2 regions of the Streptomyces incarnatus genome follow, and region 2 is predicted to be linked to the other one. Evidence: predicted binding sites of a transcription regulator. Region 2 holds the regulator's gene; the other holds the start of a gene.

Region 1 (14,228 bases), 1.2 Mb from region 2:
GATCAGCGGCTTGTGGTGCGGGTTGTGCACCTGCCACCGCAGGAGGTGGAAGTAGTTCGACGGCAGCGTCGGCATGGCGACCGTCATGTTGTTCTGCGCGCACAGCTGCAGGAACCGCTCCGGGCGCGCCGAGGAGTGGTCCGGGCCCTGGCCCTCGTAGCCGTGCGGGAGGAGCAGGACCACACCGCTGGTCTGGCCCCACTTCTGCTCGGCCGAGGAGATGAACTCGTCGACGACCGTCTGCGCGCCGTTGGTGAAGTCGCCGAACTGCGCCTCCCACATCACGAGCGACTCGGGGCGGGCCAGCGAGTAGCCGTACTCGAAGCCCATCGCCGCGTACTCGGAGAGCAGGGAGTTGTAGACGTTCAGGCGGGCCTGGTCCTCGGACAGGTACTGCAGCGGGGTGTACTCCTCGCCGGTCTCCCGGTCGATCAGCACCGCGTGCCGCTGGCCGAAGGTGCCGCGCTGGGAGTCCTGGCCCGCGAGGCGGACCGGGGTGCCCTCCAGGAGCAGCGAGCCGATGGCGAGGGTCTCGCCCATGCCCCAGTCGATCGTGCCGTCCTCGACCATCGCCGCACGGCGCTGCAGCTGCGGCTGCAGACGCGGGTGGACGGTGATGTTCTCCGGGATGTTGACCTGGGACTCGGCGATCCGCTTGACGACCTCGGCGGAGACCGCGGTCGGGACCGTGACCGGGAAGCCGTCCTGCGGCGCCTGGGCGTCGACGGCGGCCGGCTGCGAGGTGGCCTCGCGGACCTCGGTGAAGACCTTCTCCAGCTGGCCCTGGTAGTCCTGCAGGGCCTGCTCGGCCTCTTCCAGGGTGATGTCGCCGCGACCGATCAGGGACTCGGTGTAGAGCTTGCGCACCGAGCGCTTCTTGTCGATCAGGTCGTACATCAGCGGCTGGGTGAAGGCCGGGTTGTCCGACTCGTTGTGACCGCGGCGGCGGTAGCAGATGAGGTCGATCACCACGTCCTTGTTGAACGCCTGGCGGAACTCGAAGGCGAGCCGCGCGACGCGGACCACGGCCTCGGGGTCGTCGCCGTTCACGTGGAAGATCGGGGCCTCGATCATGCGGGCCACGTCGGTGGCGTACATCGACGAGCGCGAGGACTCGGGCGCCGCGGTGAAGCCGACCTGGTTGTTGATGACGATGTGGACCGTGCCGCCGGTGCGGTAGCCGCGCAGCTGCGACATGTTCAGGGTCTCGGCCACCACGCCCTGGCCCGCGAAGGCCGCGTCGCCGTGGATCGCCACCGGCAGGACCGTGAAGTCGGTGCCGCCCTTGTTGATGATGTCCTGCTTGGCGCGGGCGACGCCCTCCAGGACCGGGTCGACCGCCTCCAGGTGGGAGGGGTTGGCGACCAGGGAGACCTTGATCTGCTCGCCGTCCAGACCGGTGAAGGTGCCCTCGGCGCCCAGGTGGTACTTCACGTCGCCGGAGCCGTGCATCGACTTCGGGTCGAGGTTGCCCTCGAACTCGCGGAAGATCTGCGCGTACGACTTGCCGACGATGTTCGCCAGGACGTTCAGGCGGCCGCGGTGGGCCATGCCGATGACGACCTCGTCCAGGCGGGACTCGGCAGCGGAGTCGATCACCGCGTCGAGCAGCGGGATGACGGACTCGCCGCCCTCCAGCGAGAACCGCTTCTGGCCGACGTACTTGGTCTGCAGGAAGGTCTCGAAGGCCTCCGCCGCGTTCAGCCGGCGCAGGATGCGCAGCTGCTCCTCGCGCTCCGGCTTGGAGTGGCCGCGCTCGACGCGGTCCTGGATCCACTTGCGCTGCTTGGGGTCCTGGATGTGCATGAACTCGATGCCGGTGGTGCGGCAGTACGAGTCGCGCAGCACGCCGAGGATGTCGCGCAGCTTCATCATCGACTTGCCGGCGAAGCCGCCGACGGCGAACTCGCGCTCCAGGTCCCACAGGGTGAGGCCGTGCTCGACGATGTCCAGGTCGGGGTGCTTGCGCTGGCGGTACTCCAGCGGGTCGGTGTCGGCCATGACGTGGCCGCGGACCCGGTAGGAGTGGATCAGCTCGAAGACGCGGGCGGCCTTGGTGACGTCGTCGTCGTGGCTGGCGTCGATGTCCTTGAGCCAGCGGACCGGCTCGTAGGGGATGCGCAGCGCCTCGAAGATGTCGTCGTAGAAGCCGTTCTCGCCGAGCAGCAGGTTCGCGACCTGGCGCAGGAACTCGCCGGAGGCGGCGCCCTGGATCACCCGGTGGTCGTAGGTCGACGTGAGCGTCATGACCTTCGAGATGCCGAGCTTGTTCAGGGTGTCCTGGCTGGTGCCCTGGAACTCCGCCGGGTAGTCCATGGAGCCGACGCCCATGATCACGGACTGGCCGGGCATCAGACGCGGCACCGAGTGGACGGTGCCGAGGCCGCCGGGGTTGGTCAGGGAGACCGTGACACCGGTGAAGTCGTCCATCGTCAGCTTGCCGTCACGGGCGCGGCGGACGATGTCCTCGTAGGCCTGCCAGAACTCGAAGAAGTTCAGCGTCTCGGCCTTCTTGATGGCGGCCACGACGAGCTGGCGGTCGCCGTTGGGCTTCACCAGGTCGATGGCCAGGCCGAGGTTGACGTGCGGCGGCTTGACGAGGGTCGGCTTGCCGTCCTTCTCGCCGAACGACCAGTTCATCGACGGCATGGCCTTGATGGCCTGCACCATCGCGTACCCGATCAGGTGCGTGAAGGAGATCTTCCCGCCGCGGGCGCGCTTGAGGTGGTTGTTGATGACGATGCGGTTGTCGAACAGCAGCTTCACCGGGACCGCGCGGACCGAGGTGGCGGTCGGCAGCTCCAGCGAGGCGTTCATGTTCTTCGCGACCGCGGCGGCCGGACCGCGCAGCGTGATCAGCTCCGGGCCCTCGGCGGCCGCGGCAGCCTTCGCGACGGGGGCGGCCTGCTTCGGCTGAGCCGGCGCCTGTGCGGGCGTCGCCGGCTTGGCCGGGGCGGGGGCCGGAGCCGCGGCGGGCTTCGGAGCGGCCGCGGGAGCGGCCGGAGCGGCGGCCTGCGGGGCCGGAGCGGCCGGCTGGGCCGGGGGAACCGCGGGCTGGGCCGGAGCGGCCGTGGAGGTGGTCTCTGCGGCCCCCGCGGCCGCAGTACCCGCCGCAGCCGGGGTGGCAGGAGCCCCCGGCTTGTAATCGGCGAAGAAGTCCCACCAGGCGCGGTCTACCGAATTCGGGTCCTGGAGGTACTGCTGATAGATCTCGTCGACGAGCCACTCGTTCGGACCGAACGCGGCAGCGGGGTTCTTCCCGGCTTGGTCGTCGGTGGAGACGCTCGGGTTACTGGGGGACTGTGGCGACACGGCGGCAACCGCCCTCTTCCGCTTCACAAGGTGATGGACAGCGGGAATAAAGGCTACGCCTCCACGGCCGGGAAGGTCAGGTCGAGCAAGGTCATCGTCGCGTAAGTCACATCGGAAATCTTGTTTCAGGGCTTGATATGGCGGGAAACAAGCGTGGTTCCGCAGATGAGAGGGTGCACCGGCCCAGGCCCGGCGCGTGTGCGTTCGACCGATCGCGCGGGCCTGCTCCCGATCACACGTGTCCAGCTGCACGGCAGGGGCGCGGACGCTCGTGGATCTTGTGCTTCCGGTTCGAACTTTACGTCAACTTGAGACGGAGGACAGTCCCGGAAGGGTGACGATGATCCGGCAGCCCCGCTCGGATTCGGCCACACCGATCCGGCCACCGTGCAGATCCACCGCCCAGCGGGCGATCGCCAGGCCGAGCCCGGTGCCGCCGTCGCTGCCCGGCCCGTGCGGCCGGGTCACCGCACCCCGGTTGAACCGCTCGAAGACCCGGTGCCACTCCGACCGGGGGATGCCGGGGCCCTCGTCCAGGACCTCCAGCTCCAGCGACTCCGGCCGCGGCCCGCGCCGCGCCCGCACCGTCACCCGGCCGTGCGGCGGGCTGTGCTTGACGGCGTTGTCGATCAGGTTGGCGACGACCTGGTGGATGCGCTCGGGATCCGCGTGCGCGGTCAGCTCCGGCGGGGAGACGTCCAGGTGCAGATGGACGTCGGTACGGGTGTGGCTGCCGGAGCCGGAGGCCATGCCCGCGCGCACCGAGGCCACCATGTTGGCCTCCTTCAGCACGCCCGACAGGTACGGCCACACCTCGAAGCGCCGCATCTTCAGCGGTACGACGCCGTTGTCGAGCCGGGACAGGTCCAGCAGGGTCTCCACCAGCCGGCCGAGCCGCTCGGTCTGCTTCAGGGCCGTCCGCATGGTCTCCGGGTCGGCCTCGGTGACCCCGTCGACGATGTTCTCCAGCACCGCGCGCAGGCCCGCGATCGGGGTGCGCAGCTCGTGCGAGACGTTCGCGACCAGCTCCTTGCGCTGGCTGTCCTGGGCCTCCAGCTCGTCCGCCATGACGTTGATCGTCCGGGCCAGGTCGCCCAGCTCGTCCCGGCGGCCCTCGCTCACCCGGCGGGTGTAGTCGCCCTCGGAGATCGACCGCGCCACCGCGTTCATCTCGTCCAGCGGCATGGTGAGGGAGTGCGCCACGAACTGCGTGATGAGCAGGGTGGCGATCATGGAGAAGACCGTGATGAAGCGCAGCTCGGTCTTGGTGTGCACCGCGATCATCGACAGACCGGTGGTGATCAGCACCGAGATGACGACGAGCGCGCCCAGCTTGGTCTTGATCGAGAACGGGCGTACGCCGCCCCAGGGATCGTCCCCGGGGCTCCTCCGCGCGGCCTGCCGCCCGCCGTCGCTCATGGGGTGGGCGTCTCCAGCGCGTACCCGACGCCGTGCACGGTACGGATCCGCTCGGCGCCGATCTTCCGGCGCAGCGCCTTGATGTGGCTGTCGACCGTACGGGTGCCGGAGGCGTCCGCCCAGTCCCATACCTCGGCCAGCAGCTGCTCCCGGGAGAGCACCGCGCGCGGGGTGTTCGCCAGGCACACCAGCAGGTCGAACTCGGTGGGCGTGAGGTGGACGTCCTCGGACTTCACCCGCACCCGGCGCTGGGCGTGGTCGATCTCCAGCTCGCCGAGCCGCAGGATGCCGGAGCGCGGGGTGGCCGCGGCCAGCGCCGCCCGCTCGACCCGGCGCAGCAGCACGTGCACGCGCGCGGCGAGCTCCCGCATGGAGAACGGCTTGGTCATGTAGTCGTCCGCGCCGACCCCGAGACCGACCAGCATGTCGGTCTCGTCGTCGCGCGCGGTCAGCATCAGCACCGGCACCGGGCGCTGCGCCTGCACCCGCCGGCAGACCTCCAGGCCGTCGAAGCCCGGCAGCATGATGTCGAGGATCAGCAGGTCGGGCTGCCAGGCCTCGGCCGTGTCGACGGCGGCCGGGCCGTCCGACGCGGTCTGTACGAGAAATCCCTCGGCGCGCAGCCGGGCCGCGATGGCGTCGACGATCGTGGGGTCGTCCTCGACGACCAGCACCCGGCGCTGTGCGCCCGGGGTGGTCGTCGCCGCGCCGCTCTGGGAGGTGTGTGTCTGCTCCATCGCCCGCCCCTGCTTGTTGCTTTCCGGAACCAGTGGGGTGATCCCATGTCTGCGAGTGACGCTTGGTTGATCCGTTGAATGATCCGCGTCAGGGCAGCACATTACGGGGATCCACCGTGCCGCCGCTATCCAGGTCGGACGGCGAGGTGTACCGCGTCCGGAACGCCCCGGGCAACCGGCACCTCTTCGGTACGCACCTGTTGGAACCCGGCATTCCGCAAGGTACCTTCAAATTCCGGAGACGGCTGGGCGGACCACACCGCGAGCACCCCGCCGGGATTCAACACCCTTGCGCAGGCGGCGAGTCCGGCCGGTGAGTACAGGGTGTCGTTGTCCTCCGTGACGGTCCAGCCGGGGCCGTTGTCGATGTCCAGGCAGAGCGCGTCGAACGTGTCGGAAGTCTCATTGACGAACGCCACGAGGTCGCCCCGCACGATCTCGGTGCGCGGATCGCCGAGCGCTCCGGCGGAGACCTGGGCCAGCGGCCCGTCCCGGTGCCAGTCGATGACGGCGGGCTCCCGCTCGACGACGGTGATCCGCCCCCACCCCGGGTCCGCCGCGGCATGTGCGAGTGAGAATCCCACTCCCAGCCCGCCGATCAGCACCTTCGGCTCCGGTCGCCCGTCCAGCGCCCGGCGCGCGGCGTCGACCAGCAGCCGCTCCGAGCGTCCGTCGGAGGTGTCCATCAGGAAGCAGCCGTTGGCGATGATCTGCAACAGCGCTCCGTGCCGGCGCAGCACCACCTCGCCGTACGGGCCGTCGCGCCGGTCCAGGACCACGGGGGAGTCATACGCGGCAGTCATGCTCCCATCCTCCTTGAACACACCTTGACCTGCACGGGAATTAGGCATGTCGCACTGATGTGCACCCTTGCGGTGGGAGACGTGGACGCCTCCGCAACGTAGGAGGTTGCTGTGAATCGGCTCTCGCGTGGCGTCGGTCATAGACAGCGGCCCCCGGAACCCGAAGTGTGGGCCGGAACGGAAGGAGCGCCACAGCGTGGAACGGACCGCGACGGGCCCTGTGACGGCCGCGTCCCCGCCCCTTGCGGGCACGCCCCTCCCGGACGGCACCGCCGCCGTCCAGGTCCCCGCGATCGCGGACCTGCTGGACGGCATGCCCCGTCAGCGGCATGCCGCGCCCCCCGCTCCCGGACCGGCCGTCGCCGCCCCGCGCCCGGCCGCACCGCACCCGCTGCCACCCCTGCTTCCGCTGCCGCGGCTGTGGCGCCTGCTGCCCACACCGCTCGGCACCCCGTTCGCCTTCGCCTACACGGCCGTCCTGGCCGTCACCTCGGTGTTCGCCGCCCTGGCCGACCCCGCCCTGGTGAACGCCCTCTACCAGGCCTCCAGCACGGACGTGGCCCATCTGGTGCGCACGCCCGCGGTGGTGCTGCTGGCCAGCGCGCTGTGGATCGCGGGCGGTGTGCTCTCGCCGTACGCGCTGGCGTTCGTGCTGGTGCTCACCGCGCTGGAGCGGCGCATAGGCGGGGGACGCGCGGCCTGCGTCTTCCTCGCCGGGCACGTCCTGGCCACGCTCGCCACCGAGATCCCCGTGGGCCTGGCCGTCCTGGCCGGCCACCTCCCGCCCACCTCGCTGCACCGCCTCGACTACGGCATCAGCTTCGGCGTGGCCGCCAGCATCGGCGCCCTCTGCGGCCTCCTCAGCCCCTGGCTCCGCTGGCCCCTTCTCACCCTGACGGCCGGCGAACTCCTGAGCGACCTGATGGCCTTCGAGGACCCGATGACCAACTGGGGCCACCTGATCGCGCTGACGATAGGGGTGGCGAGCTGGCCTTTTGTACGCCGGTGGCAGGAAGCGCCCCAGAGGGGCTGTAACGATGTGCGGCTCCGCCGCGCGACCGGCCACAGCTGAGCCACACCCGCGAACGCACCTTCCACAGCACCCCCTTGGGCGAACCTGATCGCTCAGAGCGAACAAACCCCGGGAACACCAGCAAGCTCCCCAACGGTTGAGTCGGCATAGCTCAACTTGACTGCCGAAGGGGAGATCATGGCTACTGAGTCACCGGCGTTCACGCTCACCCTGCCCGTGCTGCCGCTCGACGACGAGGTCGTGCTGCCCGGCATGGTGGTTCCGCTGGACCTGAGCGACGCCGAGGTACGGGCCGCGGTGGAGGCCGCGCAGGCCGCCGCCCGCTCGGAACCCGGAAAGCCCAGGGTGCTCCTGGTGCCACGCATCGACGGCACGTACGCGAAGACCGGTGTGCTGGGCACGGTCGAGCAGGTCGGCCGGCTGGCCGACGGTGACCCGGGGGCCCTGATCCGCGGCCGCAGCCGCGTGCGCATCGGCGCCGGCACCACCGGTCCCGGCGCGGCCCTGTGGGTCGAGGGCGCCCGCATCGACGAGAGCGTCCCGGACCCGCTGCCAGGCCACGTCGCCGAACTCGTCAAGGAGTACAAGGCGCTCGCCACCACCTGGCTGAAGAAGCGCGGCGCCTGGCAGGTCGTGGACCGCGTCCAGGCCATCGACGACGTCTCCGCGCTCGCCGACAACTCCGGCTACTCGCCATTCCTCACCACGGAACAGAAGGTCGAACTGCTGGAGACCGCCGACCCGGTGGCCCGGCTGAAGCTCGCCACGCAGACGCTCCGCGACCACCTCGCCGAGCAGGAGGTGGCCGAGACCATCGCCAAGGACGTCCAGGAGGGCGTCGACAAGCAGCAGCGCGAGTTCCTGCTGCGCCGCCAGCTGGAGGCCGTCCGCAAGGAACTGCGCGAGCTGAACGGCGGCTCCAAGGATTCGGCCGAGGAGTCCGACGACTACCGGGCCCGCGTCGAGGCCGCCGACCTGCCGGAGAAGGTCCGCGAGGCCGCGCTCAAGGAGGTCGACAAGCTGGAGCGGTCCAGCGACCAGTCCCCCGAGGGCTCCTGGATCCGCACCTGGCTCGACACGGTCCTGGAGATGCCCTGGAACGAGCGGACCGAGGACGCGTACGACATCCAGGGCGCCAAGGCGATCCTCGACGCCGAGCACGCCGGCCTGGAGGACGTGAAGGAGCGCATCACCGAGTACCTGGCCGTCCGCAAGCGGCGCAGCGAGCGCGGACTGGGTGTCATCGGCGGCCGGCGCGGCGGTGCCGTACTGGCCCTCGTCGGCCCGCCCGGCGTCGGCAAGACCTCGCTCGGCGAGTCCGTCGCGCACGCCATGGGCCGCACGTTCGTCCGCGTCGCTCTCGGCGGCGTCCGCGACGAGGCCGAGATCCGCGGCCACCGCCGTACCTACGTCGGTGCGCTGCCCGGCCGGATCGTGCGGGCCGTCAAGGAGGCCGGGTCGATGAACCCCGTGGTCCTGCTCGACGAGATCGACAAGGTGGGCTCCGACTTCCGCGGCGACCCGGCCGCGGCCCTGCTCGAGGTCCTCGACCCGGCGCAGAACCACACCTTCCGTGACCACTACCTGGAGGTCGAACTCGACCTGTCGGACGTGGTGTTCCTGGCCACCGCCAACGTCCTGGAGGCCATCCCGGAGGCGCTCGCCGACCGGATGGAGATCGTCCGCCTGGACGGCTACACCGAGGACGAGAAGGTCGTCATCGCCCGCGACCACCTGCTCCCGCGTCAGCTGGAGCGGGCCGGACTGGGCGCGGACGAGGTCGCGCTGGACGAGAGCGCCCTGCGCAAGCTGGCCGGTGAGTACACCCGCGAGGCGGGCGTGCGCACCCTGGAGCGGTCGATCGCACGGCTGCTCCGCAAGGTCGCGGCGCAGCACGAACTCGGCGAGCGGGAGCTGCCGTTCACCGTCCGCGCGGAGGACCTGCGCGATCTGATCGGGCGCCCGCACCACGTGCCCGAGTCCGCCCAGGACCCGGCCGAGCGCCGTACGTCCGTGCCCGGCGTGGCGACCGGTCTCGCGGTCACCGGCGCGGGCGGCGACGTGCTCTTCGTCGAGGCCTCCCTGGCCGACCCGGAGACGGGCGCGGCGGGCCTGACCCTGACCGGTCAGCTGGGTGACGTGATGAAGGAGTCGGCGCAGATCGCGCTGAGCTTCCTGCGCAGCCACGGCGCCGAACTGGAGCTTCCGGTGGCCGACTTGAAGGACCGCGGGGTGCACATCCACTTCCCGGCGGGCGCGGTCCCCAAGGACGGCCCGAGCGCCGGCATCACCATGACCACCGCGCTCGCCTCCCTCCTCTCCGGCCGCCTGGTCCGCACGGACGTCGCCATGACCGGCGAGGTCTCGCTGACCGGCCGGGTGCTGCCCATCGGCGGCGTCAAGCAGAAGCTGCTCGCCGCCCAGCGCGCCGGGGTCACCACCGTGATCATCCCCAAGCGCAACGAGCCCGACCTGGACGACGTCCCGGCCGAGGTGCTGGACAAGCTGGACGTCCACACCGTGACCGACGTCCGCCAGGTCCTGGAACTGGCGCTCGCGCCCGCGACGAGCGGCGCGACGCCGGAGGTCCCGGTCGCGGCGTGACGGACGCAACCGGATGAGTGAAGGCCCGGGTCCCGTGAGGGAGGCCCGGGCCTTCGCCATGCGCCCGTACGAAGGCGCCGTCCGCCCGTACGGAGGCCCGCGGCATGCCCGTACGGGAATTCCCCGCCAAGTGCCCACAAAGGGATCACTCGATAGAATTCAGGCGTGAGTTGGCCCCCCAGGACCCCCTCCGGTCTGATCGGGGCCGAGATCGCGGGCTACAAGGTGGAGCGCGAACTCGGTCGTGGTGGCATGGCGGTCGTCTACCGCGCCAGGGACCTGCGCCTCGGCCGGACGGTCGCCCTCAAGCTGCTCGCCCCCGAGTACACCAGGAACGACGCCTTCCGCCGCCGTTTCGCCCAGGAGTCCCGGGTGGCCGCCGCCATCGACCATCCCAACATCGTCCCCGTCTTCGAGGCCGGCGAGTACGAGGGGCTCCTCTACATCGCCATGTGCTACGTCGCCGGGCAGGACCTGCGCGCCCTGATCGACCGGGAGGGCCCGCTCCCGGTGCCGGTCGCGCTGCGCATCGCGGCCCAGCTGGCCTCCGCCCTGGACGCGGCGCACGCGCGCGAGCTGGTGCACCGGGACGTCAAACCCGGCAACGTCCTGGTCGCCAAGGGCGTCGACAGCGACCACCCCGAGCACGTCTACCTCACCGACTTCGGGCTGGCGAAGAAGTCGCTGTCGCTCACCGGGTTCACCACCGCGGGCGAGTTCGTCGGCACCCTGGACTACGTGGCACCCGAGCGGATCGCCGGGCGCCCGGTGGACGGCCGTGCCGACCTGTACAGCCTGGCCTGTGTGGTGCACGAGATGCTCGCGGGTGCCCCGCCCTTCCGGCGGGAGGACCACCTCGAACTGCTGTGGGCCCACCAGTACGACCCGCCGCCCGCGCTCAGCTCGGCGCGGCCCGGTGTCCCGGCCGCCGCCGACGAGGTGCTGGCCAAGGCCCTGGCGAAGGCCCCGGACGACCGTCACGGCACCTGCCTGGAGTTCGTCGCGGCGCTGCGGGCCGCCGTCGCCGACCGTGGTGCCCGCCGTCGTACGCCGACCCTGGTGGACCGGGTCCCGCCACCGGATCCGCCGGCCTGGGCCCGGCCGTTCCTCACCTGATCCCGTACCGCTTACGCGACTTTTACCCGACGCCTGTGGGTGCGTCAAGTCCCGAGTCCTCGGAACGTGACCCCGATTTCCCGTTCGGGCTTACTTGAAGCACGGCCTCACCGAAAAGGAAATGAGGCGGTCCGAGGGGCGGAAATCCTTCCGGAAATCCCCTCCGGTAAATCCTCCGGGTAATCGCTCGGGAAATCCTCACAGCAATGGAGAAAGCTCATGACTCGTAACGTTCACACCCACGCCGACGCCCGCCCGAAGCGCCGAGGCCTCCGTTTCGCGACCCTGGCCGCCTCCGCCGCACTGGTCACCGGTGGCGTCCTGCTGCCCGTCTCCGGCGCGATGGCGGCCCCGATGCCGACCTCGACCGTGGCCTTCGTGCACGGCGGCGGCGCCGGTGGTGCCGGTGGGGACGGCGGTGGCGGCCTGGTCGGCGGCGGCGGTGGCGCCGGTGGATCCGGTGGCGGCAGCGTCCTCGGCACCGGCGGCGACGGCGGCAAGGGCGGCAACGGCGGCGACGGCGTGCTGGCCGGTGGCGGCGGCGGTGGCGGCGGTGGCGGCGGCGAAGGCGTCGTCGGCGGCAAGGGCGGCGACGGCGGCAACGGCGGCTTCGGCATCCTCTCCGGCGGGAACGCCGGCAGCGGCGGTGGCGGGGGCGACGGCGTCCTCGTCGGCGGCAAGGGCGGCAACGGCGGGAAGGGCGGCAACAGCATCTTCCAGGGCGGTAACGGCGGCAAGGGCGGCAAGGGCGGCTTCGGTGGCCTCTTCGGCGGCGCCGGCGGGTCCGGCGGGGCCGGTGGCTCCAGCCTCTTCTGACCGTCTCCTGTCCGACCGTCTCCTGTGACCGTCGACGGGGTCGGCCCCCTGCTGACCCCCACGGGGTGGAGGCCGCCCAGGCCTCCACCCCCTCCCCGGACCTCTCACCTCACATCACTTGACCCGCACAGCACTGACCCGCACATCACTTGATCCGAAACGGAAACCCCGATGTTCACCAGGCACTCCCGGCGGCCCCTCGTCCTCGCGGCGGCCTCCGTGACTCTCGTCACCATCGCCGCGTGCGGCGCCCAGGCAGCCACCCACACGGCCCCGGCCGCTCCCACCGGCTACACGGCCCTGGCCCACCAGGCCGGCCACTGCGGAGAAGGCGGCGAAGGCGGTAAGGGGGGCGAAGGCGGCAAGGGCGGCGCGCCCGGACAACCGGGTCAGCCGGGCAAGCCCGGAAAGCCGGGCTGCCTCTCGCTCCACGACCTGCCCGACAAGCCGAAGTCGGAACTCTCCCTGACGGACCGCGCCCGGATCGCGCTGACCGTGCTGACCGGCCGGGCGACGAAGGCCGACGTGGCCAAGAAGTACAAGATCCAGGAGAAGGAGGTCGAGAAATGGGAGCGCCAGGTTCTGGACGGCGACTGGCTCGGCCTTCTCGGCGACGCCACGTGAGAAACGGAAATCCCATGCGCAGGAATTCCTGGAAATTCGGTATCGGCCTCGCGGTCTCGACCGTGGTGATCACCGGGGGCGCGATGGCCCCGGCCGCGATGGCCGACACCGGCCCCGCCGGCGGCGGAGCGGGCAGCGGCTCCGCCGGTGTCGGCAGCGTCCACCCGGTCGGCGGCGCCATCCACGCCATCCACGTGGGCAACGGCAGCGTCCGCATCGGCGACTCGATCTGCGCGGGCAACTGCAACGGCACCGTCAACGGCACCAAGGGCGGAAACGGCGGCATCTGCGCCGGGCTGTGCAACGGCAGCGCCAACGGCGGCGACGGCACCACCGGCGCGCCGGGTCGTAACGGCGGCAAGGGCGGCAACGGCGGCATCTGCGTCGGCGTCTGCTCGGGCAGCGTCAACGGCGGCGCCGGCGGGAACGGCGGCGACGCGGTGGGCGGCGGCGACGGCGGCGCCGGCGGGCGGGGCGGCAACGGCGGGATCTGCCTCGGCGTCGGCTGCGAGACCAGCGGCAACGGCGGCCGCGGGGGCAACGGTGGCAACGGCTGAGTCAGCCGGCGGCCGTGGCGAGCGACTGCTCCGCCCACACCGTCTTGCCGACCCGGTCGTGCCGGGTGCCCCAGCGCTCGGCGAGCTGGGCGACGAGCAGCAGGCCCCGGCCGCCCTCGTCGAAGATGCGGGCGCGCCGCATGTGCGGGGTGGTGCCGCTGGAGTCGTACACCTCGCAGATCAGCGTCGAGTCCTGGTGGATCAGCCGGAGCCGGATGGGCGGGCGGCCGTAGCGGATGGCGTTGGTGACCAGCTCGCTGACCATCAGCTCGGTGGGGAAGGCGGCCGCGCCCAGGCCCCAGGCGGCCAGCTGGCCGCAGGCGAGGTGGCGGGCGCGGGCGACGTCCTCCGGGTCGCTCTCCAGCTGCCAGGCGGCGACCCGGTCCTCGTGCAGGACCCGGGTGCGGGCGACGAGCAGGGCGATGTCGTCGTCGGGCCGATGGGTCAGCAGCTCGGTGAGCACGTGGTCGCAGACCGCGTCCAGCGACCGGGCGGGCCGGACGAGCGCCGCGAACATCTTGTCCAGCGCCTCGTCGATGTCGTGCTCGCGGGCCTCGAACAGCCCGTCGGTGTACAGGGCGAGCAGGCTGCCCTCGGGCAGCTCGGTCTCGGTGGCCTCGAACGGCAGCCCGCCGAGCCCGAGCGGCGGGCCCGCGGGCACGTCCAGGAAGCGCACGGCACCGTCCGGCGTGACCACGGCGGGCGGCGGATGGCCGGCCCGGGCCAGGGTGCACCGGCGGGACACCGGGTCGTATACCGCGTACAGACAGGTGGTGCCGATGCCGCCGGCGGTCTCGGCGGTCGGGTCCGTGCTGCCCTCGTCGGCGGCGAGCCGCAGCACCAGGTCGTCGAGGTGGGTGAGGAGTTCGTCGGCGGGCAGGTCGACGTCGGCCAGGGTGCGCACGGCGGTGCGCAGCCGGCCCATGGTGGCCGAGGCGCGGATCCCGTGCCCCACCACATCGCCCACGACGAGCGCCACCCGCGCCCCGGACAGCGGGATCACGTCGAACCAGTCGCCGCCCACCCCGGCCCGGGTCGCGGCGGGCAGATAGCGGGTGGCGATCTCCAGGGCCGCCTGGTCGGGCAGCGTGTGCGGGAGCAGGCTCTGCTGGAGGGCCATGGTGGTGGTGCGGGTCCGGCCGTAGGCGCGGGCCTGCCGGATGCCGTCGGCCGCCTTGGCGGTGAACTCCTGGGCCAGCCGCAGGTC
Region 2 (14,228 bases):
CCTCTGGCGCCTCGCCACCCCCATGCACCCCGAGGCCGCCCAGCCCCCCGCCCCGAGCGGTGTCACCCCCCGCCAGCGCGCCATCGCCGCACTCCTGGTCGAGGGCCACACCGACGCCGCCATCGCCGACCGGCTCGGCATGAACGTCCGTACCGCCCGGCTGCACATCGCCAAGCTCGCCGCGGCCCTCGGCAGCGACAGCCGCGCCCAGCTCGGCTATCTCATCGGGCGGTCCGGCATCCTCGACCAGCAGGGGGAGGTGGACCGGTGAAGCACCGGGAGCACGGGGTGGAGGAGCTGTGTGCCGCCGGGGAGGAGGTGTACGGGCGAGCCCTGCGGGAGGGGCGGATACCCGCCGACGACGCCGCCGACGTGCCCTGTCTGACCGACTTCGGGCTGCTCCACCCGGCCCTGGACGACATCGGCCTGCTCGAACCGGTCACGCCCACCGCGGCCCTGCACCGGCTGCTGCGCGCCTCCGCGGCCCGGGTCGCCGAGGAACGGCGGCGCGAGGACCGGCTGGTGGAACGGTTCGGCCCGCTGCTGCGGATGGACGTGCCGCAGACGCCCGGCACGGGCACCGAACCGGCGATGCTGCGGCTGCTCAGCGGCACCGAGCAGATCAACCGGGCCATCACGGACGCGATGGTCGACGCCACCGAGGAGTCCCTGACCATCCAGCCGCACGCCGGTCTCACCGGCCGGCGCGGCGCGGTGGCCCGCGACACCGCCTTCGGGCGCGATCAGGCGCTGCTGGACCGCGGCGGCCGGATCCGCACCCTCTACCAGCACACCCTGCGCCATGTGCCGGAGGTGTACGGCCCGTTGGAGCACTTCCGGCGCGGCGACACCGAGGCCCGCAGCCTCGACGAGGTGCCGGACCGGCTCATCGTCATCGACCGCAAGGTCGCCTTCCTGCCCGCCGACGACGACGGCACCCTCGCCCTGGAGGTCCGCCACCCGGCACTGATCAAGTACTTCGTCACGACCTTCGAGCGGCTGTGGCGGCTGGCCACGCCGATGTTCCCGGAGGCGGTGCGGCCGCCCTCGGTGAACGGCGTCACGCCCCGCCAGCGCGCCATCGCCGCCCTCCTGGTCGAGGGCCACACCGACGCCGTCATCGCCGACCGGCTCGGCATGAACGTCCGTACCGCCCGGCTGCACATCGCCAAGCTCGCCGCGGCCCTCGGCAGCGACAGCCGCGCCCAGCTCGGCTATCTCATCGCACGCTCGGGGATCCTTGATCAGGAGCCGTGAGCGCGCCGGCCGGCAGCCCGGACCCGCGGTGGCCGTCCAGGCCGACCTGGGCGATCCGGACGCCCAGCTGGGTGCGGCTGGCCGCGCCCAGGGTCTCCGACAGCCGGGCGATATGGGCGCGGCAGGTGCGCACGCTGATGCCGAGCCGCTCGGCGATCACGGCGTCCTGGTGGCCCTCGGCGAGCAGCGCGGCGATGGACTGCTCGCGGTGCGAGATGCCCTCGATGCCGGTGTCGGGCAGCGGGGCGGTGAGCGGGATGGCCAGGCGCCAGAGGCGTTCGAAGACGGTCCCCAGATACTCCACGAGGGCCGGGTGGCGCAGTTCCAGGGCCATCGTGCGGTCGGCGTTGGCGGGGATGAAGGCCACCGTGCGGTCGAAGAGGATGAGCCGGTCGATCACCTCGTCCAGGGTGCGCGCCTCCACCGTGTCGCCCATCAGCTCCAGGTAGTTGAGCAGGCCCTGCCCGTGGCGGGCCACGTGCGTGTACAGGTCGCGCATGCGCACGCCCCGGCCGCGCAGGGCCAGCGCCCGGTGCAGCCCCTCGGTCAGCTCCGCCTCCCGGCGGATGCCGCCGGGCTGGACGGTGAGCACCTCGGTCGTGCACGCCTCGGTCGCCTCGTCCATCGCGGCCTGGATCCGGGAGAGCCCGTCCAGCACCCGGATCGCGCTGCCCTCGGCCGGTGCGGCGGGCGCGCCGAGCCGGCGGCCGAGTCCGGCGTACCACTCGAAGGCGGCCACCGCCGAGCCCACCCGCCGCTGGCTCGCGCTGACCTCGTCGTAGACCCCGCGCAGCAGCCTGGTCATGACCTCCTGCGGGGAGGTCGGCACCAGCCAGTCCATGTCGTCGGGGTCGGGGTGCAGCAGGGCCAGCTCCAGCAGACAGGGCACCGCCTCGGCGTCAGTGCGCGGCACGCGCCCCCGGCGTACGGCCCGGGAATAGACCCGGTCGCCGGCCGCGCACAGTCGGTCGGCGCCGTGTGGATGCTCCTCCGCCACGCGCCCGGCCATCGCCCATTTCACCCCCGGTGTGCTGCCCCTTCCGCAGCGCAACTATGCGCGGCGGCGACCGGGTCCGCAACACGGCTCACCACAACAGGGCCGCCGTAAAACGCCGTTATGCCCGGGTATCGACCAGGCTCCGCCCTTCGCATTGCAACAAGCTGATGGTGGTGGGGCGGACCGCGTCACGGCATCGTTGGTCACAGCTTCCCCGGGTGTCACCGGATCACCGGGTCACCGGACACGGTGACGCCCGCAGGGAAGGCCGCAGGGCGGTCGCACCGCGTCCACGGGGGTGACGCGGTGGACTCCCCGGCGGGAAGGGCCCCGCGCCCCTCGGGTGCCGCCCTCAGGGGCGCGGGGACGCGCCCTACTTCAGGCCGATCGCCAGGCACGCCGCCTTGTACTTGGCCGTGCAGATGTCGCCCACGGTGTAGATGCCGTCCGCGACGACCGTGGACTTGATGTTGCCCTTGGTCAGGGCGACCGGCTGGATCAGCTTGGCCGGGATGCTCTTGATGGTGGGGCTGTCGACCTTGTCCTGGGTGAGCGCGTCGAACTGGATGTCCTTGCCCTGGACCTTGGCGACGGCCATCTGCGCCGCGGCCTGGGCCTCGTCCGGGTAGGCCTTGTAGACGCTCATGTACTGCTCGCCGGCCACGATCCGCTGGACCGCGTCGAGTTCGGCGTCCTGGCCGGTGACCGGGGGCAGGCTGGTGACACCGGCGGCCTTCAGGGCCTTGATGACGCCGCCCGCCATGCCGTCGTTGGCCGCGTAGACACCGGCGATGTTGCTCTTGCCTATCGCGGCGATGGCCTTGGCCATCTCGGTCTCGGCGAGCTCCGGCTTCCAGTCCGTGGTGTCGTACGTCTCCGCGATCGTCACCTTGCCGGTCAGCTCGGAGAGCGCGCCCTGCTTGAACTGCTTGGCGTTCGGGTCGGTGGGCGAGCCGTTCACCATGACGACCTTGCTGGAGGTGTCGGCGCCCGAACCGAGGGCCTCCAGCAGGGTGCGGCCCTGCACCTCGCCGACGAGCTCGTTGTCGAAGGAGACGTAGGCGTCGATCGGGCCCTCGGCGAGACGGTCGTAGGCGATGACCGGGATGCCCGCGTCCTTGGCCTTCTTCACCTCGTCGGCGATGGAGTGCGAGTCCACCGCGTCGATCATGATGAGGTCGACCTTCTCGTCGATCATCTTCTGCATCTGCGAGGCCTGCCGGGAGGCGTCCGCGTCGGCGTTGGCGTACTCGACCTTGCCCTTCTTGCCCGTCAGTTCGGCCACCTTGCTCTTGATGATGGGGTAGTCGAACCGGTCGTAACGGGTGTTCGCCTTCTCCGGCAGCAGCAGGCCCACGGTGATGTCGTCACCCTTGCTCGGGCTCGCGCTCGCGCCGCTCCCCGTCGCTCCCAGCACGCCACAGCCGGCGAGCGAGAGGGTCATCGTGGATGCGGCCACGGACATGGCGATACGACGCATTCGAGGGCTCACTTCAGGTGCGTTCCGGACGTAGGGCTGCTATACGACCCAGGTGTCTGAAAAGCCAACGCGGACGCCACACCCGGCGTCAAGGAGAACTACTTAACGAGTCCGCAACACCACGCTCGGCTGACTCTGTGAAGGGGCGGCGGAATCACCTCCAAACTCTCTTTACGGACCCTCCATTCAAGGCCGGTTCATGGATCGGCAAAGACCGGTACAACCACCAAGGTTCCCGGCGAGTCGTGATCGCCGGCGGCCGTGCGCCGCTTCTCCGACTCGAGCAGAGGACCGAATGAACCCAGCCAGCCGCGCGACCGCCACGGCCGTCGTACTCGCCACCGCCGGCGCCCTGCTGACCGCGGTCACCACGCCCGCCTCCGCCGCGGTGACCTGCACCTCACCGGTGTACAAGCGGATGTTCTACGCGAACACCACCTTCTCCGGCACGCCGAAGAAGACGGACTGCGACACCGTCATCGCCCAGAGCTGGACCGGCGCGCCCGCCCCGGGGCTGCCGAGGGACAACTTCGGCGTCCGCACCTGGTTCCTCTCCGGCGACGTGGACCCCCGCCAGGTCACCGGCTTCCGCGTCTACCGCTGGAACCCCGCGGCCGCCGCCTTCGACCTGGCCGGCACCGAGCCCTGGGAGCACACCAGCGACGTCCACTGGTACGACCGCGCCATGCCGCCCGCGACCACCGTCTCCTACCGGGTCACCGTGGTGTACGCGGACGGCACCGAGTCGGGCGCCTCCGACATCGCCCTCGCGAGCTACTGAGGCCGGCCGCCCGCCGCGTCATCTCACCCGGGTCGAGGGACCGCCCGCGAATTGGCCCGGTCAGCGGCAGCCGGGCGGCTTCCCCCGGTAGCGCCGACCGGCGTATTCCGGCCACGGACGAGGAGGGCTCACGCGATTCCGGCTGATGAATTCGCGCAGTCGGGCGCGGGGGTCGACGCGGCGCGGTTCCTCCCGTTCACTGTTGAAGAGTTCCGCACCACGGATGCCGGCCAGGACCATGTCACGCATCCGGGACTCTGCCTCGCTCCTCGCCCTGGCGACACGGTCGCGGCCTTCGTCGGAGTCATCGGCCGTCGCGAGCACCGCGGCCAGTTGTCGCGCCCAGGTCTCGACCACCTCCCAGACCCGCATCTCCTGGTGTCCGGAGCCGGCGTGCTGCAGGGCTACCAGTTGCCACCCCTGGGTCTGCGACAAGGGGATGGTGGCCGAGATCCAACTCGTGGCCAGTTCCGCTGCCCGCTGGGCCAGTTCCTCATCCGTCATCATGATCTCTTATTATCGTCACCGAGACGATAATGCCAAGCGGCGGCGGGTGCGACTTCGAGATCGGGGCCGGTGGTACGGCGAAGGGGCCGGTCGGGATTGCTTCCGACCGGCCCCTTCGGGTGAGGTTCCCCTCAGTCCTGCTGCCGCCCCTTGGGCCGCCACACCACCAGCGCGCTGGTCTGCTGGACCTCCTGGTACGGGACCAGGTCGCGGCGGTAGGAGGCGTGGACGGCGGCCTCGCGCTGCTGCATCGCGGCCGCCGCGCCGTCCAGGGCCGCCTCCAGCTCCGCGACGCGGGACTGCAGGGCGGCGACCTGGTTCTCCAGTTCGATGATGCGCTTGATGCCGGCCAGGTTGATGCCCTCGTCCTGCGACAACTGCTGGACGGTGCGCAGCAGTTCGATGTCACGGGCCGAGTAGCGGCGGCCCCGCCCGGCGGTGCGGTCCGGGGAGACCAGCCCCAGGCGGTCGTACTGGCGCAGCGTCTGCGGGTGGAGTCCGGAGAGCTGGGCCGCCACCGAGATGACGTAGACCGGGGTCTCCTCGGTCAGTTCATACGGCCCGCGAAAATTGTCACTGCGTCGACGGCCGTCCATCTCTCTCAGTCTCCCTTCGCGGCCTCGAACAGCTCCGCCCGCGGATCCTCGCCCGCGGTCGCCTCGCGATACGCCTCGAGCGCGTCACGAGCCTTCCCCGACAGGTCCTCGGGCACACGCACCTCGACGGTGACCAGCAGGTCGCCTCGGGTGCCGTCCTTGCGGACCGCGCCCTTGCCGCGGGCGCGCATGGTGCGGCCGTTGGGCGTGCCGGGCGGCAGCTTCAGGGTGACGGCCGGGCCGCCCAGGGTGGGGACCCGCACCTCGCCGCCGAGCGCGGCCTCGGCGAAGGTCACCGGGACGGTCACCGTGAGGTTGTCGCCCTTGCGCCCGAACACCGGGTGCGCGCCGACGTGGACGACCACATAGAGGTCGCCCGCCGGGCCGCCCCGCTCGCCCGGCGCGCCCTTGCCGCGCAGCCGGATGCGCTGCCCGTCGGTCACCCCGGCCGGGATGCGGACCTGCATGGTGCGCGAGGACTTGGCGCGGCCGCTGCCCTTGCACTCCATGCAGGGGTGCTCGGCGATCAGTCCGCGGCCCTTGCAGTCGGGGCAGGGGTCGGTGAGCGAGAAGCCGCCGCCGGAGCCCCGCGCGACCTGGCCGGTGCCGACGCAGGTCGGGCACACGCGCGGTGTGCCGTTCTTGTCGCCGGTGCCGGAGCAGGCCTTGCAGGGCGCCTGGGAGGACATCCGCAGCGGTACCGTGGCGCCCTCGATGGCCTCCGTGAAGCTCAGCGTGACCTCGGTGTCGATGTCCTGGCCGCGCCGGGGCTGGGTACGGGTCGTACCCGCGCCGCCGCGGTTGAACAGGCCCCCGAAGACGTCACCGAGTCCGCCGCCGAAGCCTCCGCCCTGGGTGGTCGTGCCGCCTCCGAAGAGGTCGCCCAGGTCGAAGTTGAAGGAGCCGCCGGCGCCCGGTCCGGGGCGGAAGCCGCCGTTGCCGAACAGGGCGCGGGCCTCGTCGTACTCCTTGCGCTTCTTGGGGTCGCCGAGTATGTCGTTCGCCTCGGAGATCTCCTTGAAGCGCTCCTCGGCCTTGGCGTTGCCCTTGTTGGCGTCCGGGTGGAACTCGCGGGCGAGCTTCCGGTACGCCTTCTTGATCTCGGCCTCGGTGGCGTCCTTGGGGACGCCGAGGACCTTGTAGTAGTCCTTCTCGATGAAGTCCTTGGTGCTCATCCCCGACGCCCCTCCTTCCCCTCAGTGGTCTTCACGTCAGCCCTCGTCCGGGCCACCGCTCTCCTTGTCGTCGGCCTTCGCCGCCTCGGACTTCTCCTCGGCGCCCTCGGCCTTGACCGTCTGCGCGCCGGGCTGCGGCTCGGCGACGGCCACCCGCGCGGGGCGGATGGTGCGCTCGCCGATGCGATACCCGGGCTGCAGGATCGCCACGCAGGTCGTCTCGGTGACGTCCGGCGCGTAGCTGTGCATCAGGGCCTCGTGGATGGTCGGGTCGAAGGGCTCACCCTCCTTGCCGAACTGCTGCAGGCCCATCTTGGCCGCGACGGTCTCCAGCGACTCGGCCACCGACTTGAAGCCGCCGACCAGTTCGCCGTGTTCCCGCGCGCGGCCGATGTCGTCGAGCACGGGCAGGAGCTCGGTCAGGAGGTTCGCGACGGCGATCTCCTTGACCGCGATCCGGTCGCGCTCGACCCGGCGGCGGTAGTTCTGGTACTCGGCCTGGAGGCGCTGGAGGTCCAGCGTGCGCTCGTTCAGCGCGGTGCGCACCTGGTCCAGCTGGGCCACCAGACCCACGTTCTCGTTTCCGTCCCCGGCCGGGGCCGCCCCCTCCTCGGGAGCGGCCTTCGGCTCGGCGTCGTCGGGGGTCGCGCCGGAGGGGACGTCGGGCTTCTCCTCGAAGCCCGGGGTCTCCTCCGTCATTACGCGGCACCGTCCTTGCGCTCGTCGTCCACGATCTCGGCGTCCACGACGTCGTCGTCGGCGGCCTTGCCGCCCTGGGCGGCGCCCTCGGGACCGCCTGCGGCCTGCGCGGCCTGGGCGTCGGCGTACATGGCCTGGCCCAGCTTCTGCGAGACGGCCGCGACCTTCTCGGTGGCGGTGCGGATCTCGGCGGTGTCCTCGCCCTTGAGGGCTTCCTTCAGCTCGCCGACCGCGGCCTCGACCTCGGTCTTGATCTCGCCGGGGACCTTGTCCTCGTTGTCCTTGAGGAACTTCTCGGTCTGGTAGACCAGCTGCTCGCCCTGGTTGCGGGCCTCGGCGGCCTCGCGGCGCTTGTGGTCCTCCTCCGCGTAGCGCTCGGCCTCCTCGCGCATGCGGTCGACCTCTTCCTTCGGGAGCGAGGAGCCGCCGGTGACGGTCATCTTCTGCTCCTTTCCGGTGCCGAGGTCCTTCGCCGTGACGTGCATGATGCCGTTGGCGTCGATGTCGAAGGAGACCTCGATCTGCGGGACGCCGCGGGGCGCCGGCGGCAGACCGGTCAGCTCGAACATGCCGAGCTTCTTGTTGTACGCCGCGATCTCGCGCTCGCCCTGGTAGACCTGGATCTGCACCGACGGCTGGTTGTCCTCGGCCGTGGTGAAGATCTCCGAGCGCTTGGTCGGGATCGTCGTGTTGCGCTCGATCAGCTTGGTCATGATGCCGCCCTTGGTCTCGATGCCGAGGGACAGCGGGGTGACGTCGAGCAGCAGGACGTCCTTGACCTCGCCCTTGAGGACACCGGCCTGGAGCGAGGCGCCGATGGCGACGACCTCGTCCGGGTTCACACCCTTGTTGGCCTCCTTGCCGCCGGTCAGCTCCTTGACGAGCTCGGCGACGGCGGGCATACGGGTGGAGCCACCGACGAGCACGACGTGGTCGATGTCGTTGATGGAGATGCCGGCGTCCTTGATGACGTTGTGGAACGGCGTCTTGCAGCGCTCCAGCAGGTCGGCCGTCAGCTGCTGGAACTGGGCCCGGGTGAGCTTCTCGTCCAGGTGCAGCGGGCCCTCGGCGGACGCGGTGATGTAGGGCAGGTTGATCGAGGTCTCCGTGGAGGAGGACAGCTCGATCTTCGCCTTCTCGGCGGCCTCGCGCAGACGCTGCAGGGCCATCTTGTCCTTGGACAGGTCCACGCCGTGACCGGACTGGAACTGCTTGACCAGGTAGTCGACGACGCGCTGGTCCCAGTCGTCACCACCGAGGTGGTTGTCACCGTTGGTGGCCTTCACCTCGACGACGCCGTCGCCGATCTCCAGCAGGGACACGTCGAAGGTGCCGCCACCGAGGTCGAAGACGAGGATCGTCTGGTCGTCCTTGTCGAGGCCGTACGCCAGCGCGGCGGCGGTCGGCTCGTTGACGATGCGCAGGACGTTCAGACCGGCGATCTCACCGGCCTCCTTGGTCGCCTGGCGCTCGGAGTCGTTGAAGTACGCCGGGACGGTGATGACCGCGTCGGTCACCTTCTCACCCAGGTAGGCCTCGGCGTCCCGCTTCAGCTTCTGCAGGATGAACGCGGAGATCTGCTGCGGGTTGAAGTCCTTGCCGTCGAGCTGGATCTTCCAGTCGGTGCCCATGTGGCGCTTGACGGACCGGATGGTCCGGTCCACGTTGGTGACGGCCTGCCGCTTCGCGACCTCGCCGACGAGCACCTCACCGTTCTTGGCGAAGGCGACGACGGACGGCGTGGTCCTGGCGCCCTCGGCGTTGGTGATGACGGTGGGCTCGCCGCCCTCCAGAACGCTGACGACGGAGTTAGTCGTGCCCAGGTCGATGCCGACCGCACGTGCCATGGTTGATTCCTCCAGCTGACTTGAGTGGAACGGACTCAAGTGTGCATGACGGCTCGCGTGGGGTCAACAGACCTGAGTCGACGGGGCTCAAGTCTTATCCGTTCCTTACACGCAACTGGCTGGTCACCTGCCCCCTGACCTGCGTCGATGGCCCTCTCCGGGGCGCCTGGGCGGGGATACGGACACGGATGCGAAGGAGTACGAGAACGGCGAGCAGCGCCCCTGCGCCCACCCACAGCGCCGCCCCCTCCCCCGTCCACCCGGTGTGCACGAGCACCCCGACGAGCACCGCGGAGAAGGAGCCCGCACCGAGCAGGACGACCGTCCCGGCGGGGGTGAGCCCGAGCCCTCGCAGCCGGTGCGCGAGATGGTCGGGGCCGCGCTTCCACAGCGGACGGCGGGCCAGGCCCCGGGCGAGGACCACCAGGGTGGCGTCGGCGAGGGCGACCGCGGCGAGGCAGAACACCACCGCCGCGCTCGGCGCGAGGGCGTACCCCGCGCGCGTGAAGACCACGGACGACGACAGCAGGAAGCCGGTGAACAGCGAGCCGCAGGCGCCGAGCCCGATCCGCGCGGGGTGCCAGTTGTGCATCAGGAAGCCGGTGAGGGCGGCGGCGAGGACGCTCAGCAGCACGGCGAGCCCGTCCATGATCTCGGCGGCGGCGCAGGCCCCGGCCCCGAAGGCGGTGACGACCCCGACGGTGCCCGCCAGCCCGTCCGCGTGGTCGAGCCCCTTGAAGGCGAAGGTGGCGAGCACGATCCAGCCGAGGGCGAGCAGGCCGCCCAGCACGCCCGTCTCGTCGTACGGCACCACCCAGGCCGCCGCCAGGGCCGTACCGGCGAAGAGCACGCGCGGGCGGAGCCGCCAGATGTCCGCGACCAGGCCCAGCGCGGCCATCGCGGCGGCGGCGTACAGCAGCTGCACGACCCCCTCCCCGAGCTGCGCGACCCCGGTGCGCTGCCCCACCCAGGCGACGAGGCAGGTGACGGACACCACCGCGAGCCCGCCGAGCAGCGGCAGCCGCCGCTGCCGGCGCCGGTCGAGGATGCCCGCCCGCAGCGCGGGCACCCTGAGCAGCGCCGCGAGCAGCGCGGCGAGGAGCAGGGAGGCGGTGGCGGCGGCGATCCCGTAGAGCACGGCTCTAAGGTAGGGGCGAAAGTATCAATTCGGTACGAATAACACGATCCGATGACCCTGGGATGATGCGCATCACCCCGCGCTCAGCTGCATCCCGACGGAAGATGGGGGTAGTCTCAGACGGACTGCATAAGTTACCGCTTAGTAAGTTCGAGGCCGCCTCAGGAGCCCCAATGCAACTCGCCGCGATCATCGTGTCGCTGGTCCTGATCGTGGTCGGCGTGGCACTGTTCGGCCGCGCCCTCCTCCAGATCTACCACTTCATGCGACTGGGCCAGTCGGTGCCCGCCGGGTCCCGGACCAACGACCCCTACCAGCGCACCGTCACCCTGGTGAAGGAGTTCCTGGGGCACACCCGGATGAACCGCTGGGGCATCGTCGGCATCGCGCACTGGTTCGTCGCGATCGGCTTCTACACGCTGCTCCTGACGATCCTCAACGCCTTCGGCCAGCTCTTCAAGGCCGACTGGATCCTGCCGGTCATCGGCGACTGGGCGCCGTACAACGTCTACGTCGAGTTCATCGGCACCATGACGGTGGTCGGCATCGCGACGCTGGTCGTCATCCGGCAGCTGTCCCGGCCGGGCAAGCCGGGCCGCAAGTCCCGCTTCGCGGGCTCGAACACCGGCCAGGCCTACTTCGTCGAGGCGATCATCCTCATCGTCGGCGTCTGCATCTTCATGCTGCACGCCCTCGAAGGCGCCCAGCACCACGTGGACGGCTACGAGGCCTCGTTCTTCATCTCGTACCCGGTGGTGTCCTGGCTGAAGGGCATGGACGTCTCCACGCTCCAGAACCTCACCTACTTCTTCGCCGGCGTGAAGATCGCGGCCTCCTTCACCTGGATGATCGTGGTCTCGCTGAAGACCGACATGGGTGTGGCCTGGCACCGCTTCCTGGGCTTCCCGAACATCTGGTTCAAGCGCAACGCCGACGGCTCGACCGCGCTGGGCGCGCTGCAGCCGATGACCTCCGGCGGCAAGCCGATCGACTTCACCGACCCCGGCGAGGACGACGTCTTCGGTGTCTCCCAGGTCGAGCAGTTCTCCTGGAAGGGCCTGCTGGACTTCTCCACCTGCACCGAGTGCGGCCGCTGCCAGTCGCAGTGCCCCGCCTGGAACACCGGCAAGCCGCTCTCCCCCAAGCTCCTGATCATGTCCCTGCGCGACCACGCGCACGCCAAGGCGCCGTACCTGCTGGCCGGCGGTGGCAAGACGATGGAGGGCGAGGAGAAGGCCTCCGAGGAGGCCCTGAAGGACGTCCCGGCGGCCGCGCTCGCCGAGGCCGAGCGCCCGCTGATCGGCACCGCCGAGGAGAACGGCGTCATCGACCCGGACGTCCTGTGGTCCTGCACCACCTGCGGCGCCTGCGTCGAGCAGTGCCCGGTGGACATCGAGCACGTCGACCACATCGTCGACATGCGCCGCTACCAGGTCATGATCGAGAGTGCCTTCCCCTCCGAGGCGGGCACGATGCTCAAGAACCTGGAGAAGAAGGGCAACCCCTGGGGCCTGGCGAAGAAGCAGCGCCTGGAGTGGACCAAGGAGGTCGACTTCGAGGTCCCGGTCGTCGGCAAGGACATCGAGGACCTCTCCGAGGTCGAGTACCTGTACTGGGTCGGCTGCGCCGGCGCCCTGGAGGACCGCGCCAAGAAGACCACCAAGGCCTTCGCCGAGCTGCTGCACATCGCGGGCGTCAAGTTCGCGATCATGGGCGGCGACGAGAAGTGCACCGGTGACTCCGCCCGCCGCCTCGGCAACGAGCCCCTGTTCCAGGAGCTCGGCATGGAGAACGTGGCCGCGCTGAACATGGCCTTCGGCGAGGACGACGAGGACGAGTCGACCAAGAAGCCGAAGTCGGCGAAGAAGATCGTCGCCACCTGCCCGCACTGCCTCAACACCATCGGCAACGAGTACCCGCAGCTCGGCGGCGACTACGAGGTCATCCACCACACCCAGCTGCTGCAGCACCTGGTGGACGAGGGCAAGCTGGTCCCGGTCACCCCGGTCGAGGGCATCATCACCTACCACGACCCGTGCTACCTGGGCCGCCACAACAAGATCTACACGCCCCCGCGCGAGATCATCGGCAAGGTCCCGGGCCTGCGCAACGAGGAGATGCACCGCCACAAGGAGCGCGGCTTCTGCTGCGGCGCCGGCGGCGCCCGGATGTGGATGGAGGAGCGCATCGGCAAGCGCATCAACAACGAGCGCGTCGACGAGGCCCTCTCCCTCAACCCCGACATCGTCTCCACGGCCTGCCCGTTCTGCCTGGTCATGCTCACCGACTCGGTGAACGGCAAGAAGAACGAGGGCAAGGCCAAGGAGTCCATCCAGGTCGTGGACGTGGCCCAGCTGCTCCTCGACTCGGTGAAGACCCCGGTCGACCCGGCCGGCGAGGCGGAGGCCGAGAACGAGCCGGAGCCCGAGCCGGTCAAGTAACAGCGGTTCCACGCCGTACGACGCCCCCCTGCCCGCACCGGGCAGGGGGGCGTCGGTGTGCTGTCCGCGCTCCCCATCCGCTACACCATCCGGTGGCTTATGTGCGGCTTCATGCTATTTGTGCCACTGATTTCCTGTTTATTCCACTATCCAGGTATTGGAGCTGCCCTCATCGAGTCCGGGCGTCCCAAGTCGAGGAGAGTGGAAAAGATGACGACATCGCCTAGATGGCGATCTGCCGTGGCGTCAGCCGCCGTGGTCGCGGCACTCGTTGCCGCACCTCTGGCAGGCGCGGCGACCGCGCACGCCGCCGGCAATCCCTACCCCCCGCATCCGACGCACACGCCGTACCCGCCCTATCCGCCCAAGCCGCCGTACCCGCCGAAGCCGCCGCACGACTGTGACGACGACGAACACGGCGACCACGACGAGCACGGTGACCACGACGAGCACGGTGACCACGACGAGCACGGCGAGCACGACGAGCACGGCGATCACGACGAGCACGGCGATCACGGCGAACACAAGGAACACGGCGAACACAAGGAGCACGGCGACCACGACGAGCACTGCGACGACGTCGGCGAAGGCGGCTCGGAGAGGCAGCACCTCGCACACACCGGTGCCCAGGACCACACACGGGACATGGTCCTGGGTGGTGTGGCCGCCGCCCTGATCGCAGCGGGTGCCGGCACCATGGTGGTCGCGCGCCGTCGCAGCAACTCATGACGCTGTCCGCACCACGGCTGTCCCTGCCCCTGAAGCGTCCCGGTCGCACGCCGGACGCCCGCCGGGCACATCAGCGCGTTCCCGGCCCCCGGGTCAGGAACGCGCTGCTGGCCGCCGCCGCTGTTCCAGCGGCGGCGGTCGCCTGGATCGGTGTCACCGGCCTGCTCGCCCACCACGAGCTGCGCGCCGCCCAGGACGACCTGGACGCACTCCGGAAGTCGGTCGCGACAGCGGCGACGTCCCACCCCGCCCCTGCCGCCGCGGGAGCACCGGCGGAATCCCTGCAGGAGCGACTGATGCGTTCCGCGGCCGAACACGCCGCGTCCGCCCATGAACTGACCACCGGACCCGCCTGGTACACCGCCGCGCAACTGCCGTACATCGGCAGGCCCTTCGAGACCGTACGAGGCATCGCCCGGCTCTCGGACCGGCTGACCGGAGCCGTGCTGCCGCCGCTCGTGCAAGCCGTACCCCGCTTCTCGGCGGGCGCGCACGCGGGCGGCATCCCGCATGTCCTCACCGAACTGGAGGCCCAGGCCCCCGCGTTCACCCGTGCGTCGCGCATCGCGTCCGAGGTGCAG

Evidence for each region. Region 2 encodes HspR, which represses chaperone genes until heat shock. Its sites were predicted from a motif close to TTGAGNNNNNNNNNCTCAA; they were not measured.
Region 1: lon (endopeptidase La) is a predicted target of HspR. The motif match lies at 7,441-7,459, and genes of this name have one in related genera.

What each region holds. Positions count from the first base shown of each region.
Region 1 is NZ_CP011497.1:2,927,282-2,941,509, reverse strand. It holds gene ABB07_RS12925 (multifunctional oxoglutarate decarboxylase/oxoglutarate dehydrogenase thiamine pyrophosphate-binding subunit/dihydrolipoyllysine-residue succinyltransferase subunit) at 1-3,312, opposite strand, end outside; gene ABB07_RS12920 (HAMP domain-containing sensor histidine kinase) at 3,616-4,731, opposite strand; gene ABB07_RS12915 (response regulator transcription factor) at 4,728-5,468, opposite strand; gene ABB07_RS12910 (spermine/spermidine synthase domain-containing protein) at 5,594-6,271, opposite strand; gene ABB07_RS12905 (rhomboid-like protein) at 6,468-7,343, shown strand; gene lon (endopeptidase La) at 7,482-9,908, shown strand; gene ABB07_RS12895 (serine/threonine-protein kinase) at 10,074-11,024, shown strand; gene ABB07_RS12890 (hypothetical protein) at 11,244-11,840, shown strand; gene ABB07_RS12885 (hypothetical protein) at 12,012-12,464, shown strand; gene ABB07_RS12880 (hypothetical protein) at 12,479-13,021, shown strand; gene ABB07_RS12875 (SpoIIE family protein phosphatase) at 13,023-14,228, opposite strand, start outside.
Region 2 is NZ_CP011497.1:4,078,624-4,092,851, forward strand. It holds gene ABB07_RS18235 (helix-turn-helix transcriptional regulator) at 1-271, shown strand, start outside; gene ABB07_RS18240 (helix-turn-helix transcriptional regulator) at 268-1,257, shown strand; gene ABB07_RS18245 (helix-turn-helix transcriptional regulator) at 1,220-2,266, opposite strand; gene ABB07_RS18250 (sugar ABC transporter substrate-binding protein) at 2,628-3,734, opposite strand; gene ABB07_RS41995 (hypothetical protein) at 4,030-4,515, shown strand; gene ABB07_RS18260 (hypothetical protein) at 4,576-5,022, opposite strand; gene ABB07_RS18265 (heat shock protein transcriptional repressor HspR) at 5,154-5,618, opposite strand; gene dnaJ (molecular chaperone DnaJ) at 5,624-6,793, opposite strand; gene grpE (nucleotide exchange factor GrpE) at 6,830-7,492, opposite strand; gene dnaK (molecular chaperone DnaK) at 7,492-9,339, opposite strand; gene ABB07_RS18285 (MraY family glycosyltransferase) at 9,434-10,477, opposite strand; gene ABB07_RS18290 ((Fe-S)-binding protein) at 10,651-12,918, shown strand; gene ABB07_RS18295 (hypothetical protein) at 13,159-13,647, shown strand; gene ABB07_RS18300 (DUF4012 domain-containing protein) at 13,644-14,228, shown strand, end outside.